2 linked regions of the Corallococcus sp. EGB genome follow. The main gene of each other region encodes a partner of the protein of the gene in region 2 in a complex. Links are inferred from orthologs where the notes say so. Each region holds a gene or a part of one and is shown on either strand. Other genes may lie near its edges.

Region 1 (3,905 bases), 2.9 Mb from region 2 along the record:
CTCAGCGGCGTGCTCGCGCGCATGCGCATCGACGAGGACGCGTTCCGCGAGTTCCTCTCCCAGCAGGGTGGGCTCCTGGCCGCGCTGGGCCAGAAGCGCTGAAGGGCTCCCCTACTCCTGCGCGGTGTCCTCTTCCGGCGCGTCCGGGGGCGGCGGCGCCATGGCGGTGATGGGGCCCAGGGCGCGCTCGATGGCGGCGAACTCCTCCGGGGAGAGCGTCTCCGCGCGGCGGCCCGGGTCGATGCCCGCCGTCTGGAGCGCGGCGAGCAGCACCTCCGGCGGCGCCAGGCCCTTGTCGGACTTGAGCGAGTTGATCAGCGTCTTGCGGCGCTGCGCGAAGCCGGCCTTCACCAGCCGGGTGAAGCGGGCCTCATCCACCAGGGGCGCGCGGGGCTGCTTGAGCCGAGTGAGGCGCAGCACGGCGGAGTCCACCTTCGGGGGCGGATGGAAGCGCCACGCCTCCAGTGTGAGCACGTTCTCCACGTCGAAGTGCAGGCCGAGCAGCACCGTGAGCAGCCCGTAGTCTCGGTTGCCGGGCTCCGCGGCCAGCCGCACCACGACCTCCTTCTGGAGCGTGAAGACGGCGCGCGAGATGCGGGTGCGCTGCTCCAGCACCTGGAAGAGGATGGGGCTGGTGAGGTGGTACGGCAGGTTGCCCACGAGCGCGATTTCCGGCGCGCCGGCCACCTGGGCGAAGTCCACCGTGGCGGCGTTGCCTGGAACCACGCGCACGCCGGGGATGGCCTCCTTCTCCAGCACGGCCACCATGTCGCGGTCGCGCTCCACGGCGGTGACGCGCGCGCCGGTGGCGGCGAGGAAGCGCGTGAGGTGGCCCAGGCCGGGGCCCAGCTCCACCACGGGTTCGCCCTCGCGCAGGGCGAGCGCGTCCGCGATGGCCTGGAGCGCGTCCGGGTCCCCGAGGAAGTTCTGTCCCCAGCTGTGCTTGGCGCGCAGGCCGTGGCGCTTGAGGATGTCGCGCGGAGAATCCACTGTCAGGTCCCTACTCCATGCGCCAGGCGGGGTCGGCCGCGAGGCGGAAGTCACCGCGCAAGCCGCGGCGCCACGCTTCATACCCCGCGACGGCGATCATCGCGCCATTGTCCGTGCACAGCCGCACCGGCGGCAGGAACATGCGCAGCCCCCGCTCCTCCGCGCGCTGCTTGCACAGCGCCCTGAGCCGCGAGTTCGCCGCCACGCCGCCGCACAGCACCAGTTGATTGTGGCCCAGCCTCCGGGCCGCGGCGACGAGCTTCTTCGACAGCACGTCCGCCACCGCCTCCTGGAACGACGCGCACAGGTCGTGCAGGGCCTGGCCCTCCGGCACGCCGTGCTTCTGGACGTGGTGCAGCACCGACGTCTTCAGGCCGGAGAAGGACACGTCGAAGTTGTCGCCCGGCAGCGCGCGCGGGAAGCGGATGGCCTCCGGGTCGCCCTTCTGCGCCAGCTGATCAATGGGCTGCCCGCCCGGGTACGGCAGGCCGAGGATGCGCGCCGTCTTGTCGTAGGCCTCGCCCGCGGCGTCGTCGCGCGTGCGGCCCACGAGGCGGTAGTTCCCGTAGTCGCGCACCTCGTAGAGGCTGGTGTGTCCGCCGGAGACGACGAGCCCCAGGAACGGCGGCGCGGGCGCGTCCTCCAGGAGGCGGATGGCGAGCAGGTGCCCTTCCAGGTGGTTGGCGCCCACGAAGGGCTTGCCGGTGGCGAGGCTCAGCCCCTTGGCCACCTGGAGCCCCACGAGCAGCGCGCCGATGAGGCCAGGGCCGGATGTGACCGCGAGCAGGTCGATGTCGTCGAGCGTCCGGTTCGCGCGCGTGAGGGCCTCGTGGATGACGGGCATCACCTGGACGATGTGATTGCGGCTGGCCAGCTCCGGGACGACGCCGCCCCAGCGGCGGTGGATGTCCACCTGCGTGGAGACGACGTCCGACAGGACGCGCCGCCCGTCCTCCACGACGGCGGCGGCGGTTTCATCGCACGAGGTTTCAAGTCCCAGGACGAGCACGACGACTCCGACAACAAGGGCGGGCAGGAGGCGGACAGGCCGCCTCCCCTGCTCATTTCATCCCATTGAGCAGGGCACGCACCTCGTCCGCCGAGCTTCCCGTCGGTTCGAGGAACAGATACTTCTTATAGGCCTCGGCCGCTCGGGTTTGATCACCGGAGAACTGGAGCGAGCTGCCCAGCCAGAACCAGGCCTTCGCGTTCTTGGGCTCCGCCTTGACGACGTCCTGGAGCAGCCTGGCCGCTTCCCGGTAGCCGGACTCGCTGGTGCTGCTGTTGTTGGCCAGGGAGATGGCCAGGCCCGTCTTCGCCTCGACGGAGTCGTTATCGAGCGCCAGCGCCTTGCGGTACGCGCCCATGGCCGACTTGAAGCTCTTGCGCGCCAGCAACGTGCGGCCGTCCTTGATGTAGTCCGCGTAGGTGGCCTTCGCCTGCGCCACGGGCGGCGTCGCCTCCGGCGTGGGCGCGACGGCGATGCCCGCGTCGGGGATGGCGGCGGGCTCGGGCGTGGCCGTCTTCACCGGCGCCGCGCCCGCGTCCTCCGGGGCGGTGACGGTCTTCGCCGGCGGGGCGCCCGCGTCGGCCGGAGCGTCCGCGGTCTTCGCGGGCGGCGGCGCGACGTCCGGCGGCTTGGGCGTCGCCTCCGGCGGCTTCGGCGCCTCCACGGGCTTCGTGGGCTGCGTCACCTTGGGTTCGGTGGGCCGCGGCGCTTCGGTGCCGCCCGAGCCCTTGGAGATCACCACCGCGGCCACGGCCGCGACGAGCAGCAGGCCGCCCGCGACGAAGAGGCCCGTGCGCTTGGGCTTCATCGCGGCGATGAGCTCCGCGTCGTCCTCGTCGTGCGCGGGCTTCGCGCTCGCGGGCTTCGCGGAGGTCGTGCTGGCCGCGGCGGCGGGGCCGTGCGTGGACGCGGGGCTCGCCGGCGCCGTGGGGCTCGGGCTGGCGGCGGGGGGCGCCACGGGAGCGGGGGCCTCGGGCTCCGTGAAGTACGCCTCGGACGCGGGCACGTCCTGTGGGGCGGCGGGCTCCACCGGCTCCAGGGCGGCAGGCTGCGCGTCGAAGGGCGTCGTCGCGGGGAACTCGACGTTGAGCGCCACCGGGGCCACCTGGGGCGGCACGATGCCGTGGCCCGGATACGGCGGCAGCGCGAGCTGCGGCGGCGCGGACTCCTCCACCGGCATCTCTTCCTGGAAGGCCTCCGTGCCGCTGACCAGCGTCACCTCGGACGACGGCGGGGCCGGCGTGGGAGGCGGCACGGGCGCCAGCGGGCTGGGCGCGATGGCCGCGCCCCCAAAGATGGGCGGGCGCGAGGGCGGCGGCTCCACGTGCGCCTGCGCGGGCGCGGCGGCGAAGGGGCTGGGCGCGGCCGGAGCGCGGGACGCGGCCCCCCAGGGCGAACCCGGGCCCCAGGTGCTGGAGGCGCTCAGGCCCTCCGTGTCCACCCGGCTCCAGTCGAGCAGCAGGCTGCGCCGCGCATGATCCACCGCGCGGTGCGCCGGGGGCGGCTCCACGAGGAACGACGAGCCCTCCTGAGACAGCGGAGGCACCACGGGCTCCGGCTCCTGCCCGAACGCGGGAGGCGCGTCACCCGGGCGGACGCGCGGCGGGAAGATGATCACCTGCGCGGGCTGCGCCGAGGCCGGCGCGGGCGCCACCTGCGCCACGGGCGTGACCTCTTCCGCGGGCTCTGGCCGCGCGGGCGCCGGGGCCTCGGTGTGCGGGACCTCCGCCGCGGGGGGCGCTTCCGCCGGCGGCGGCTCCACCGGGGCCGGCGCGGCCTCCTGCGCGGGCGCGGTCTCCACGGGGATGGGCGGCGCGGCGTTGAGCCACTGCTCGATGCCCGGCTTGCGGCTCTGCACGGGCTCCTGCGGCGCGTTGCCCAGCTCGCGGATCAGCCCTTCGAAGTA
Region 2 (5,292 bases):
TGGCGCTGTCCGGAGACCCGGAGGACATCCGCCGCACGGACCGCGCGGTGCGCGAGCTGTTCCCCCAGAAGGCGTCGCTCAACCGCTGGCTGGACATGGCCCAGGAGCGCGTGGCGTTCCAGGGCCTGCCCGCGCGCATCTGCTGGCTGGGCTACGGCGAGCGCGCCAAGGCGGGCCTCGCCTTCAACGAGCTGGTCCGCAAGGGCGAGGTGAAGGCGCCCATCGTGATTGGCCGCGACCACCTGGACTGCGGCAGCGTCGCGTCTCCCAACCGTGAGACGGAGGCCATGAAGGACGGCTCGGACGCGGTGGCGGACTGGCCCATCCTCAACGCGCTGGTGAACGCGGTGAACGGCGCGTCGTGGGTGTCGTTCCACCACGGCGGCGGCGTGGGCATGGGCTACTCGCTGCACGCGGGCCAGGTCATCGTCGCGGACGGCACGCCGGAGGCCGCGCGCCGCATCGAGCGCGTGCTCACGTCCGACCCCGGCATGGGCGTGCTGCGCCACGCGGACGCGGGCTACCCGGAGGCCATCGACGTGGCGAAGGAGCGGGGCGTGCGCATCCCCGGCCTCACCGCCTAGAGTGCGCCGGATGCCACGACGCGTCCGACCCTTCGTGATGACCGCGGTGATGGGGGTGCTCGCGGGCTGCACGCCCACCACCGCCGGGCCCATGGTGATGCGCCTGGGCCCGGGCCTGCCCCAGGAGAACTTCTTCCAGCTGGGCGTGCGCACCGGCCCCCGCCTCAACGCCCCGCAGCTGTCGGCGCGCGGCGAGAACGGCACCTTCCAGGGCGACGCGAAGCCCTTCAACAACGAGCAGTGGGGCATCGACCTCGACGGCTCGGTGACGGTGCCCGTGAGCGACCGGCTGTCGTGGCACCTCGGCCTGCAGGGCGAACTCGTCGGCCTGCCGGCGCCCGGCTACGGCGTCTACTCGGGCGTTTCGTACTACATCGGGTCGGGGCGGCTGGGACTGGCCCCGGCCCTCTCCCTGCGCGGCGCGTCCGACTTCGGCCTGGGCGACAGGGACAGCACGAGCAGCCTGTTCGGCGCGGAGGCCACCTGCGCCTTCACCGTGCAGCCGGAGCCCGGCATGTCGCTGGGCCTGGTGCCGTTCATCAGCGTGCAGCAGTCGCTGGTGAACCCCGGCTCGCAGGTGACGACCTACTTCTACGGCGCCGTGGTGGCGGCGCAGATCAAGTTCGGCGAGAGCCGCACGAAGCTGGAGCTGTCCGGCGGCTTCGGCCGGGCGCACTCGGGTGCCACGAGCTGGAACGCGCCCGTGATGGGCGCACGCGGAGGACGCTGAAGATGGAAGCCCTGGACCTGTGGGTGCGCAACACCTCCGAGGTGCTCACCGTGGAGGGCACCCACCGGGAGCCCGCGGAAGAGGCCCTCACCCCGCGCCCGGGCGCCGGCATTGGCGTGAAGGACGGCCGCGTGGCCTACGTGGGCCCGGAGTCCGGCCTGCCCGAAGGCGCGCTCACGGACGCGACGGAGATTCTCGACGCCGAGGGCGGCTTCGTGGGCCCGGGCTTCGTGGATCCGCACACGCACCTCGTCTTCGCGGGCGAGCGCTCCCGTGAGTTCGATCTGCGCAACCAGGGCGCCACGTATCTCGAGATCGCCAGGGCCGGCGGCGGCATCGTCAACACGGTGAGCGCCACGCGCGCCGCGAGCGAGGAGGAGCTGGCACGGCTCGCCCTGCCCCGCCTGGAGCGGCTGCTCGCGCAGGGCGTGACGACCGCCGAGGTGAAGAGCGGCTACGGCCTGTCGCTGGCGGACGAGCTCAAGATGCTGCGCACGGTGCGCCGGCTGGGCGGGATGTCGCCGCTGGAGCTCGTGCCCACGCTGCTGTGCGCGCACGCGGTGCCCGCCGAATACAAGGACCGCCGCGCCGAGTACCTGGACCTCTGCATCAACGAGATCCTCCCCGCCGTCGCGCGCGAGGGCCTGGCGCGCTTCTGCGACGTCTTCACGGAGGACAGCGCCTTCACCGTGGACGAGTCACGCCGGCTGCTCACCGCCGCGAAGGCGCTGGGACTCACGCCGCGGCTCCACGCGGATCAGCTCACCGCGTGCGGTGCGTCCGCCCTGGCCGCGGAGGTGGGCGCCGCCAGCGCGGACCACCTGGAGCAGGTGACGGACGAGGGCATCCGCGCGCTCGCCGCCGCGAACGTCACCGCCGTGCTCGTGCCCACCTCCACCCTCTTCCTGCGCATGCGCCCCTACGCGCCCGGCCGGAAGCTGCGCGATGCGGGCGTCAATATTGCTTTGGGTTCAAACGTGAATCCGGGCTCCTCCATGACGGAGAACCTGGCGTTGGTGCTGGGGCTCGCCTGCCTGGAGAACGGCCTGTCGGCCGCGGAGGCCTACTGGGCCGCCACGCGAGGCGCCGCGCAATGCTTGGGGTTGCAACGGCAGGGACGTCTGGCCGTGGGTGACGCAGGCGACCTGGTGCTGTTCGCCTGTAGCAGCTACCGGCACCTGCCTTATCATCTGGGTGTCAGTCACGCGCGAGTGGTGGTGAAGGGTGGACGTGTGGTGTTTCGCGCGCGAATGAATCACTGCCCCTGAGTGGGTGCCGCTGAACAGCTGGCATCAGACAAGGGGGCAAGAGGAACTTCCGTCGTGGGCCGGCCGTTGTAGAGATCAGCTGCCACCATGTGCCGATTATTTGGTTTCAGGAGTGCTGTTCCCGCTGCTGTCCACACCGCCCTGGTCACGGAGAGGAATTCCCTCCTCATCCAGTCGCGTGAGCACAAGGACGGCTGGGGTATCGCTTCATACGGAGTGGATGCCTCGCCGCTCGTCGCACATGGCGTGGGTCCCGCGCACAGCGACCCCGACTTCGAGCGTGTATCGAGCCAGGTCTCCGCGCGGACCGTCGTGGCGCACATCCGCCTGGCGAGCGTGGGGGCGGTGGAGCTGCGCAACTCCCACCCGTTCCACTACGGCCGCTGGTCCTTCGTGCACAACGGCACGCTGCGCGAGTTCGCGAAGCACAAGGCCGCCGTGGAAGCGCTCATCCACCCGGAGCTGCGCGTCAACATCAAGGGCACCACGGACAGCGAGCGCTGCTTCTATTTGTTCCTGTCGCGGCTGTCGGCGCGCGGGCCACTCGACGGCACGGTGAGCGTGGAGGCGCTGGCGCAGGCGCTCTCGGAGACGATGACGCTGGTGTCCACGCTGACGGACGTGCCGGGAAGCCGCGAGCCGAAGGACCGCTCCGCGATGAACTTCCTCGTCACGGACGGCGAGGCGATGGTGGCCACGCGCCGCAACCGCACGCTCTTCATCTCCTCCGGCATCAGCGGCTGCCCGGAAGCGCTGCGCGGACAGAGCACGCGCGTGCCGCTGCAGCAGTTCCTCGTCGCCAGCGAGTCGCTGTGCGGCGGGCCGCACTGGGTGCCCGTGGATGAAGAGGACGTGGTGGGCGTGGACTCGCGGCTCGTGTTCCACCGCTGGAAGGTGCAGACGCTGGCGGACGGCGTGCTGAACCCGCGGCAGGCAGCGCATCACGCCGCGGGCTGAGGGCTCAGCCCAGCCACGCGTCGAGCAAGGCAGCGGGACGCGCGCCGAAGGCCTCCACGTCGAGGCTCCGCGCGTCCTCACCCTCATGGCGGAGCGTGACGCGCAGGAAGTCGCGTGGCGCGGCCTGGGGGATGCGGTCCAGCCACTCCACCAGCATCGCGTGGTCGCCGCCCACCAGGTCCAGGAGCCCGGTGGCGTACAGCTCGTCGTAGTCCGTCAGGCGGTACAGGTCCGCGTGGTACAGCGGGATGCGGCCCGCATATGGGTACACGATGGCGAACGTGGGGCTGGCCACCTCGGACTGCGCGACGCCCGCCCCTTCCGCCACGCCGCGAACCAGGTGCGTCTTGCCCGCGCCCAGGTCGCCAATCAGCCCCACGAAGTCCCCCGGCTGGAGCAGCTGCCCCAGCTTCACGCCCAGCCGGTGCGTCTCCTCCGGAGACGGAGACACGAGCCGCCGCGAGCGCGTGGGCTGCTGCTCCGCGCCGCTCACCGCTCCCACCGCGTCCAGACGTGGCCCAGGCCCGGCAGCAGGTCCGTGGCGATGAGCCCCATCAGCCCGCGCTGCCGGGCCATCAGGTCGCCCGCGAGCCCGTGCGCGTAGACGGCCGTCCACGCGGCCTTGGGCAGCGGGATGCCCTGCGCGAGCAGCGCGCCGCACACGCCCGACAGCACGTCACCCGTGCCGCCGGTGGCCATGCCCGCGTTGCCCGTGGGGTTGATGAACACGCGCCCGCCCGCCTCCGCGATGAGCGTGCGCGAGCCCTTGAGCACCACCGTCACGTTGAGCGACGTGGCGAGGTTGAGCGCCACGCCCACGCGGTGCGCCTGCACGTCCTTCGTCGTCCGGCCCCACAGCCGCGCCATCTCTCCAGGGTGCGGCGTGAGCAGCACGGGCCCCCTGGCCTGCCGCAGCACCTTGAGGTCCTCCGCGACGGCGTTGAGCGCGTCCGCGTCCAGCACCGCGGGCACCTCCACCGCGGCCAGCAGGTCGCCAATCAGCGCGCCCGTCTCCGGCCCTCGGGGGATGCCCGGCCCCATCACCAGCGCGTCCTTGCCCTCCAGCGCGGACTTGAGGGCCTCCAGGTCGCCCTTCCCCAGCGGGCCCTCACCGGGCAGCGGAATGCCCATGATCTCCGGTGAGTGCGCCATCACCCACGTCAGCGCCTCCGGACGCGTTGCCACCGTGACGAGCCCCGCTCCGCTGCGCAGCGCGGCCAGGGCGACCATCGCCGCGGCGCCCGTCTTGCCCGGGCTGCCCGCCACCACCAGCACATGGCCGTAGGTGCCCTTGTGCGAATCCGCGCGGCGCTTGGGCAGGGCCTCGCGGGCATCCTTCTCCTCCACGCGGAACAGCTCCGCGCCGGACACCGCGCGCGAGGACTCGCCCCCCAGCCCGATATCCACCCGCCGCACGTCGCCGCACAGCGACGCGCCGGGCTCCAGCTCATGCGCGGGCTTCACGAAGCCGAAGGCCACCGTGACGTCCGCCTCCACGCACGGAGAGAAGGGCTCCGCCGTGTCGCTCTGGAGGCCGGACGGCACGTCCGCGGCCACCACCTTCGCCCCCGCGCGCCGCCACCGCGCCACGGTGCCAATGGCATCCGCGAACGCCCCCTCCGGCGCGCGCTTCAGGCCCGTGCCGAAGAGGGCATCCACCACCACGTCGCCCGGGCCCGCCTCCGGCAGCGCCTCGAAGGCGCGGGGCGACTCACCGAAGCCCTCCAGCGCCTGGAGGTTGCGCTTCGCCTCC

What was found.
Region 1: the proteins of tsaE (region 2) and tsaD are in contact, whole or in part, in a crystal structure (PDB 6N9A), measured with the Thermotoga maritima proteins. The link is inferred for Corallococcus sp. EGB from one-to-one orthologs. Residues at the interface, in WP_004082108.1 of Thermotoga maritima: Leu37, Gly38, Lys46, Lys57, Val59, Lys60, Ser61, Thr63, Phe64, Thr65, Leu66, Met67, Val69, Pro71, Tyr82, Arg83, Leu84, Asp86, Asp88, Phe89, Asp93, Ile128, Asp130, Glu131, Arg134; in WP_004082750.1 of Thermotoga maritima: Cys10, Asp11, Arg49, His50, Leu82, Gly84, Gly135, Gly136, Glu154, Thr155, Leu156, Asp157, Asp158, Ser159, Glu162, Asp165, Lys166, Arg169, Leu170, Tyr175, Lys213, Thr214, Leu217, Tyr218, Gln221, Arg222, Asn324.

Annotation. Positions count from the first base shown.
Region 1 is NZ_CP079946.1:7,205,696-7,209,600, forward strand. What follows is about bases 1-2,760. They hold tsaD (tRNA (adenosine(37)-N6)-threonylcarbamoyltransferase complex transferase subunit TsaD), read right to left. Parts: upstream 2,000-2,760; coding sequence 1,001-1,999; downstream 1-1,000. Other genes in these bases: KYK13_RS29275 (hypothetical protein), read left to right, coding at 1-102; rsmA (16S rRNA (adenine(1518)-N(6)/adenine(1519)-N(6))-dimethyltransferase RsmA), read right to left, coding at 112-990; KYK13_RS29290 (DUF4388 domain-containing protein), read right to left, coding at 2,052-2,760. In the rest of the region: more of KYK13_RS29290, read right to left, coding at 2,761-3,905.
Region 2 is NZ_CP079946.1:4,309,265-4,314,556, reverse strand. The notes cover bases 2,293-5,292. They hold tsaE (tRNA (adenosine(37)-N6)-threonylcarbamoyltransferase complex ATPase subunit type 1 TsaE), read right to left. Parts: upstream 4,042-5,292; coding sequence 3,544-4,041; downstream 2,293-3,543. Other genes in these bases: KYK13_RS18190 (NAD(P)H-hydrate dehydratase), read right to left, coding at 4,029-5,292; KYK13_RS18200 (class II glutamine amidotransferase), read left to right, coding at 2,670-3,539; hutI (imidazolonepropionase), read left to right, coding at 2,293-2,582. Also shown: hutU (urocanate hydratase), read left to right, coding at 1-584; KYK13_RS18210 (hypothetical protein), read left to right, coding at 595-1,314; more of hutI, read left to right, coding at 1,317-2,292. UniProt on the Escherichia coli protein: Required for the formation of a threonylcarbamoyl group on adenosine at position 37 (t(6)A37) in tRNAs that read codons beginning with adenine.